DNA from 2 places in the Paenibacillus sp. FSL K6-1330 genome. Region 2 is predicted to be linked to the other one. Evidence: riboswitches for the same ligand, from Rfam matches in the RefSeq annotation. Region 2 holds a riboswitch; the other holds the start of a gene.
What was found. Region 2 has a riboswitch for cyclic di-GMP ahead of NYE54_RS25625 (LuxR C-terminal-related transcriptional regulator). Riboswitches for the same ligand answer to the same signal wherever they lie in the genome.
Positions count from the first base shown of each region.

Region 1: linked by a shared signal. The riboswitch ahead of NYE54_RS17550 (amino acid adenylation domain-containing protein) and the one ahead of NYE54_RS25625 (LuxR C-terminal-related transcriptional regulator) in region 2 are both predicted to bind cyclic di-GMP.

Region 1 covers NZ_CP150269.1:3,898,746-3,902,171, reverse strand. The annotation lists cyclic di-GMP riboswitch class I at 996-1,090, shown strand; gene NYE54_RS17550 (amino acid adenylation domain-containing protein) at 1,320-3,426, shown strand, end outside.
Region 2 covers NZ_CP150269.1:5,643,103-5,646,528, reverse strand. The annotation lists gene NYE54_RS25640 (MFS transporter) at 1-108, shown strand, start outside; gene NYE54_RS25635 (phosphosulfolactate synthase) at 221-1,087, shown strand; gene NYE54_RS25630 (YitT family protein) at 1,282-1,923, shown strand; cyclic di-GMP riboswitch class I at 2,072-2,166, shown strand; gene NYE54_RS25625 (LuxR C-terminal-related transcriptional regulator) at 2,321-3,049, shown strand; gene NYE54_RS25620 (Spo0E family sporulation regulatory protein-aspartic acid phosphatase) at 3,261-3,426, shown strand, end outside.

The DNA.
Region 1 (3,426 bases), 1.7 Mb from region 2:
CTCAAGACAACCATCCGCCGCTCCTGCATCTCCATCCGCTGCAGTGAAGAGCGCAGCGCCAACTCAATCTAGTGCTCCATCGACCACGATTCCAGCTGTCCAGGAAAGTCCGGAAACGGAAGCTCCTCCAGCAGCAAGATAGACCCCACATCATGGGCTTTGATGGACGCGGTCATCGTTCATAGTGGCGAGCATGATGCTACTGATGACGATCAGTGCATGCGGAGGACCGCAGGACCAGGCAGCGAATCAGGTGAATCGATTGTTAGTGGCTACCATCAGATTGACAGGATCCTGAAGGAAATTACTAATCATGGACGGGACCGTAATGGGCTAGTTTAACAACAGCTGCATTCAATCTCCCTACAGGAGATGATTCCGATGGTTGTGAAAATTAGTGCTGTGTTTCGAGTGCTCCACTCTTCGGAAGCGAGATATCGTTACCAGTTATAACATACTACTGACGTTGGTATTTTTGTCCCATATTACAAGAAACAAAAGTAGTGGTTCCAATGATGTCCGTAGTCGTAGTTAGGGCAATGGATATAGGGTAGAAGTTGAAAAATAGGAACAATTGCCTTAATCAGCCAACATCCAATATCCAAGTAATAATAGAAGAATAGACAGGGATAGGAGACAGATAATACTGAATCTATTAGAGTAATGGCGTCATTTTGCGGAAATCTGCCGAGGGACAAAAACGTGTGTATATCTCTGTTCTTAATCGATTTTTGTGTGTAAAACATATCCTGTCTTTTGAATATAATAGTTTTAATAGGTAGTTAAGTGAAGTAGAGTGAAGTCGCCGAAAGCAAAAATTAGTAAAGATTAACTATCATGACCTAGAGTTTCATGATGGTTATCAATATCATCAAAACAATTCTAGAAAGACAATATTGAACAAAAGACCTATCGATTTTCATTTGGAAACAAGATACAGTAAATGTAAATCGAATACATAATATGAACATGATTTACAATTTAATACCAGTTTTGTACGACAATAGCAAACCCGCCGAAAGGTGGCGACGCAAAGCTATAGGGGCTAATGCGGGATCTACTGCGACCGCGATGCCAGCCAGTTGCCGAATACAACGGGAGACCTCCGTTTTATTCATTTGAAGAAAGGGGGTTTTTTGACGTTCCAAAAAACAACGGCTAGCTTCGCTGTAAGAAAAAACTAAGTTTGGGGTTAGATAAGGCCACAGTCATAATTGGCTCAGGAGGGGGGATACTTCTTCATCGCAGAATGCGAAGAGGATTCTTCTGTTCGTTATTAATAAGACATTAATGAATCGATAATCCGGGAGTTGATGGTCATGGAACAAACGACATGTGAAGTATCAATTGACGAATTTCCGTGGGGAGAATGGACCAACGATGAAGGAAGCCGGGTTAGTTTTTGCCTTGATTCTGTAACGACCCGAAAACTCTATCAACTTGCGTTCAATTTCGGAATAACTGTGGATATGGCACTTATGGCTTGTTATGTAATCCTGCTTGCCAAATATACCGGCGAGGATGACCCTGTAATTGGGTATTCGTTGGAAAGCCAGATGCTTCCTATACGATATTCTCCTACTGTACATAAGCCATTAGGTAAGTTTCTGATAGAAGTTAAGCATACCACGATGCAAGCACTCGAAGATCGGAATATGCGTAAGAATCTGAGCGGCAATCCGTTCATCAAAGCGGCGTTTACTTGGCAAAAAGCCAACACCACTCCTTTGAAATCCGATCAGTTGGGGATGTTTGAGCTTGCTTTGACAGCTTTTAAGAAGGAATCTCTCATGATACACCTTGATTATGCGACCCGCTTGTACAGAAAGGAAACGATTGAGCAGATGGGCGACCACTTGAGCCGTATTGTGCAGGATGTTGCCGATTTTCCCGAGAAAGTGATTGCCGACATACACTTGTTGTCCGAAGAAGAGGAGAGACAGATTCAGGCTTTCAGCGGAACTAAGACGGACTATCCTTCCAGCAAAACGGTCCATTACTTGTTTGAGGAACAGGTCCGCTTAACCCCCGATCGCCCGGCGGTCATGACCGAGGACCATCAGATGTCCTATCGGGAATTGAACGAACACGCGAATCAGCTTGCAAAAGCCCTACAGGATCACGGCGTAAAGCCGGAGAGCGTCGTTGGCATTGTCGCGGATCGGTCTATCAGTATGATCGTCGGGCTTACAGCTATATTGAAGGCGGGTGGCGCTTATATGCCCATCGAAGCCGATTCTTCGTGCGAAAGACTCGAATATATGCTCGAGGACAGTCGGGCGGGATTTTTGCTGGCCCCTTCCAGTTGGAAACCTGACTTTGCATTTGAAGGAAAATTAATTTATTGGGACAACGCGCACCTTTACCATGACAGCTGTCCCCATACGATATCTGCAGTAACCTCGCAAAGTCTAGCGTATATCATCTATACTTCCGAATCAACGGGGACACCGAAAGGAGTCATGGTTGAACATCGCAACATCGTAAGACTGGTCAAGAATACTAATTATTTCAATTTTTCCATTGATCATCGAATTTTGCAAACCGGCGCAATTGCATTCGATGCGTCAACCTTTGAAATTTGGGGATCCCTTTTGAACGGATCTACCTTGTATTTGATGAAGGATAAGGATCTATTAGAACTTCTCAAATTGAAGGAAACCATCATCGGCCACCGCATTACGGCTTGGTTTCTGACTACAGCTTTGTTCCATAATCTGGCCGAACAGGATCCTGACATCTTTCGTACGTTGAACACCTTGCTAGTTGGCGGAGAAGCGTTGTCGCCGAAGCTCGTAAACGCCGTAAGTAAGACGTGTCCCGATCTGCGGATGGTCAATATATACGGTCCGACGGAAAACACGACATTCTCCACTTACTTCCCGATTGAACGTGAATTCGAATCCGCCATTCCGATTGGCAGACCAATATGCAATTCCTCCGCTTATATCCTTGACAAACAGTTGAAGCTTCAGCCCATCGGAGTAGTGGGAGAGCTTTGCGTTGGAGGGGACGGTATCGCGCGGGGGTATTTGAACCAACTGGAATTGACAGAAGCAAAGTTTGTGGAACATCCGCTCCTCGGGGAAAGGTTATATCGAACGGGGGATATGGCCCTGTGGCTGCCGGATGGCAATATCGAAATTATCGGGCGAATCGACGATCAAGTGAAGATCAGAGGGTATCGAGTAGAACCGAGAGAAATCGAGGCTCGGCTGCTGGAACACTACGGAATCTCGAAAGCCGCGGTAGCCGTCAAAGCCGACGAGAGTGGCAATCCGATAATATGCGCGTACTTTGTTGCGAAACAGGTTTTGTCCGATACAGATGTCAAAGCGTATTTAGCCCGTAATTTGCCTGAATATTTCCTGCCCTCTCTTGTGGTACAGATGGAAAGTTTGCCGCTCACCCCTAACGGGAAAGTCG
Region 2 (3,426 bases):
ATGATGGATAAATCGGATCATGTCGTTTTCATAACCGTGTCTTCACTATCTTTGGTTGCTTTAGGATTCGTGTTCTTTTTGATTAAGCCGCCTCGGCAGATCGGATGACCAGACAAATCGCTTATTGTAAAAGATGGGCACCTGTCAATGGGCATGAGCATATTATGCCAATGTCATTGGATTAAACGACTACATCAAAAAGAATTGAGGAGATCCTAAAATGAACAGTTCCCTGCGAACAGTTTGGCCCATGGAGATATGTGATCCGAGCGGGCTGCGCGAAAATCCCGAGCACGGCAAAAAAGACCACGACACCTACGGGGTCATGGAACGCGGGATGACGATGGTTATTGATAAAGGCTTGGGTAGAAACATGTTTTCAGATGTGATCGAGACAGCCTCGGATTACATCGATTGCGTCAAATTCGGTTTTGGGACGGCTCCGCTGTATAAAACGGAAATGCTGCTATATAAGATCAATCTAGCCAAACAACATGGAATCACGGTCATGCCCGGCGGAACCTTGCTTGAGACAGCCGTGCAGCAAGATGTCGTCCCCGCATTTTTTAATACCGTTTGCCGTCTTGGATTTAACGCTATAGAAGTATCCGACGGCACGATTGAGATGTCGCGAAAAAAACGAACGGAGCTCATCCGGGAAGGTAAACAACGCGGACTTCGGGTTTTTACGGAGTATGGTAAAAAGCAATCCGGTTCCCGCATCGAAGCCGAAATGCTCGCGTATACGATGGAAGCGGATTTAGACGTAGGTGCCGAGTATATCATCGTTGAAGCGCGCGAGTCAGGACTGGGTATCGGTATTTTCGATAAGCATGGCGAGTGCCAGGAAGAAATGATAAATACTATCATCGACTACGTGTCGGATGCAAGAAAGCTGATTTGGGAGGCACCTCTTAAGGAGCAGCAAGCGATGCTTCTCCGCAAATTGGGATCTAATGTGCATTTGGGGAATATCCAACCCACCGAAGTGCTTTCCCTTGAAACGATGCGCCGGGGACTTCGTCAAGATACGTTTGAACTCGGGGTGAGAGAGAAACATACGGATGGATTTTGTTACGTGATTTAAACATAGACCAAACCACAAGAGAATGATAATTACTAGAAGGCTGTCTATGGAGATCTCCAGAGTCAGCCTATACATATTTTCGTTAAAGAGACCGATCCCGGTAATCCCCTTCAGGGAACAAGCATACACTAAACAAGCAGGACTGGCTTGTTACTCTAATCTATGAAGGATGATTCCGCGTGAATTTACAGATCATGCCCGGGCGAAAGAGCCCCTTTTTCTTTCGTCGTATTTCCAAGAAACTCTTCTTCATTACCGCCGGCTCCATCATTCAAGGTTTTGCCATGGCAATGTTCTTGTTTCCTCACGCCATTCCTTCGGGGGGAGGAGCAGGGATCGCGGTTCTTCTGAACCATATGTTTGAGCTCCCAATGAGTCTCGGACTGTGGTTAGCCAATTTTATTTTCCTCGCCTTTACAGTCCCTTATCTTGACGGTGTCAGTGCCTTCGGGACCATATTTGTTATAACGGTGACGTCCGTTTCCGTTAATTTCTTCGAGGTGTTCTTAGAACCCCCGTTTGGCAACGTATGGATCGATCTTCTATTCGGCTCGGTTATTCTCGGAACAGGTGTCGCCATCCTCATAAAGCAGAGGGTATCGAACGGGGGAATCGGTTATGTTGCCTTAGCCATTTATAAGTATAAAAGAATCAACCCCGGTACCTCATTGTTCTGGATGAATGGAATCATATTCGCCTTCACTGCCTATGTGATCGATTGGAAAATTATTATCCTTGCAGTTGTATGCCAGTGGATATCGACCCGGATCATTAACTGGATTCATCAGTTTCCTCCTCCTAAGTCGATCTATGAACCTGCTTGGCGCAAAAAGTGATTCTGTGTACGGACATAAGAGTGATTGACAAATATAACAGAAATATGGAAATTTGGGTCGTGCGGCCTATATTAAATGAAAAACAATGTAAGTTATAGTTTGAATATGTCATAACATGTTTGAATATTCGACAAATTCATACTTCGTAGTACGATAATAGCAAACCCACTGAAAAGTGGCGACGCAAAGCTACAGGGGCTAATGTGGATCTACTTAAGACCGCGATGCCAGCCAGTTACCGAATACGACGGAAGCCTCCGTCTGTTTTGTTGTGGTTATCATAATGGATGGGGTTTTTTTATTTTTCGCTAGGAGCTGCCGAATGCAGACACGGCGATGAATAGGAGATCGATTCCATTATTAATCGCTTATTCTTACAAGGGAAGAAGGGAAAATAATGGGTCAAAGAACACTGGTAGAAGCAAACAATCATTTTCCTAATATCCTCAGTATGACTGAAATAAAAGAAAGGTTGATTGAACGGAAAGAAATTCTTTATTTGCTCCAAGAGGAAACAAGGAATATGAACGATTTGCTGTCTATACCCTATTTATTTGTTATAACAGATATGGATGGAACCGTCATCGATTATTGCGGAACAGGTTCGTTAAAAAGTTTTCTCGAGAGAAATAATATGAAAAGTGGGACCTCATTGGCAAGGGAAGACGCAGGAAATAATGCCATTTCATTATCCATGGAACAACAAACGCTTTCTGTCGTAGTTGGGGCCGAGCATAGTAATCGCTTGTTTTCAGAATTGGCGTGTGTTTGTACTCCCCTTCGAATAGAAAATGTGATCATAGGCTACCTTGGCCTTAGTTTTCATTATTTACACGAGGTTACATTTGCCATACCACTCATTGAACACTTGGCCAAGAATATTGAAGAAAAGTTACCTCAAAAGGATCCCATTCTGCAAAGGGAGCTGATCTATTCTCACTTTCACCAATATGAATTAACGAATCGAGAGAAAGAAATAGCATATGGGTGGCTGGAGAATAAAAATGTACCTGAAATTGCTGATATTTATGGTATTAGTCAAAGTACGGTTCGTACTTTTATTAAAAAGATATATGCAAAAACGAGAGTCAACCATAAAGGAGCATTTCTTAAAAAATTTACATAACCGTCATAAAAATTCTTAAGACAAAGATTACCCAATTCTGGGTATTTTTTTTATTTACGTCGAATTTTATAATGATAAGTAGCTGTAGCTTTAAGCTGATTCGCGTTATCGATAAGATGAGAGCTTCAATTCTTATGGTTTGAAAAAGTTTGTCCCAGGAACTGTGGCAACGGTCATCAATCACTTGTTACGACGGGGGTGGGTGAACAAGATGATTTCTATCGAGAGCGAGCTCGAACAAGTAGCGAAAAAACTCGAACTTCTACGAAGAGAACTTGAGCGAGTGGCCAGCAGTTTCGAATTGGTGCATCAAGATGTTGTCGCCATTTCACAGTCGTTGGACAAGCTGATTGTTCGTTACATGCAATTAAAAAACC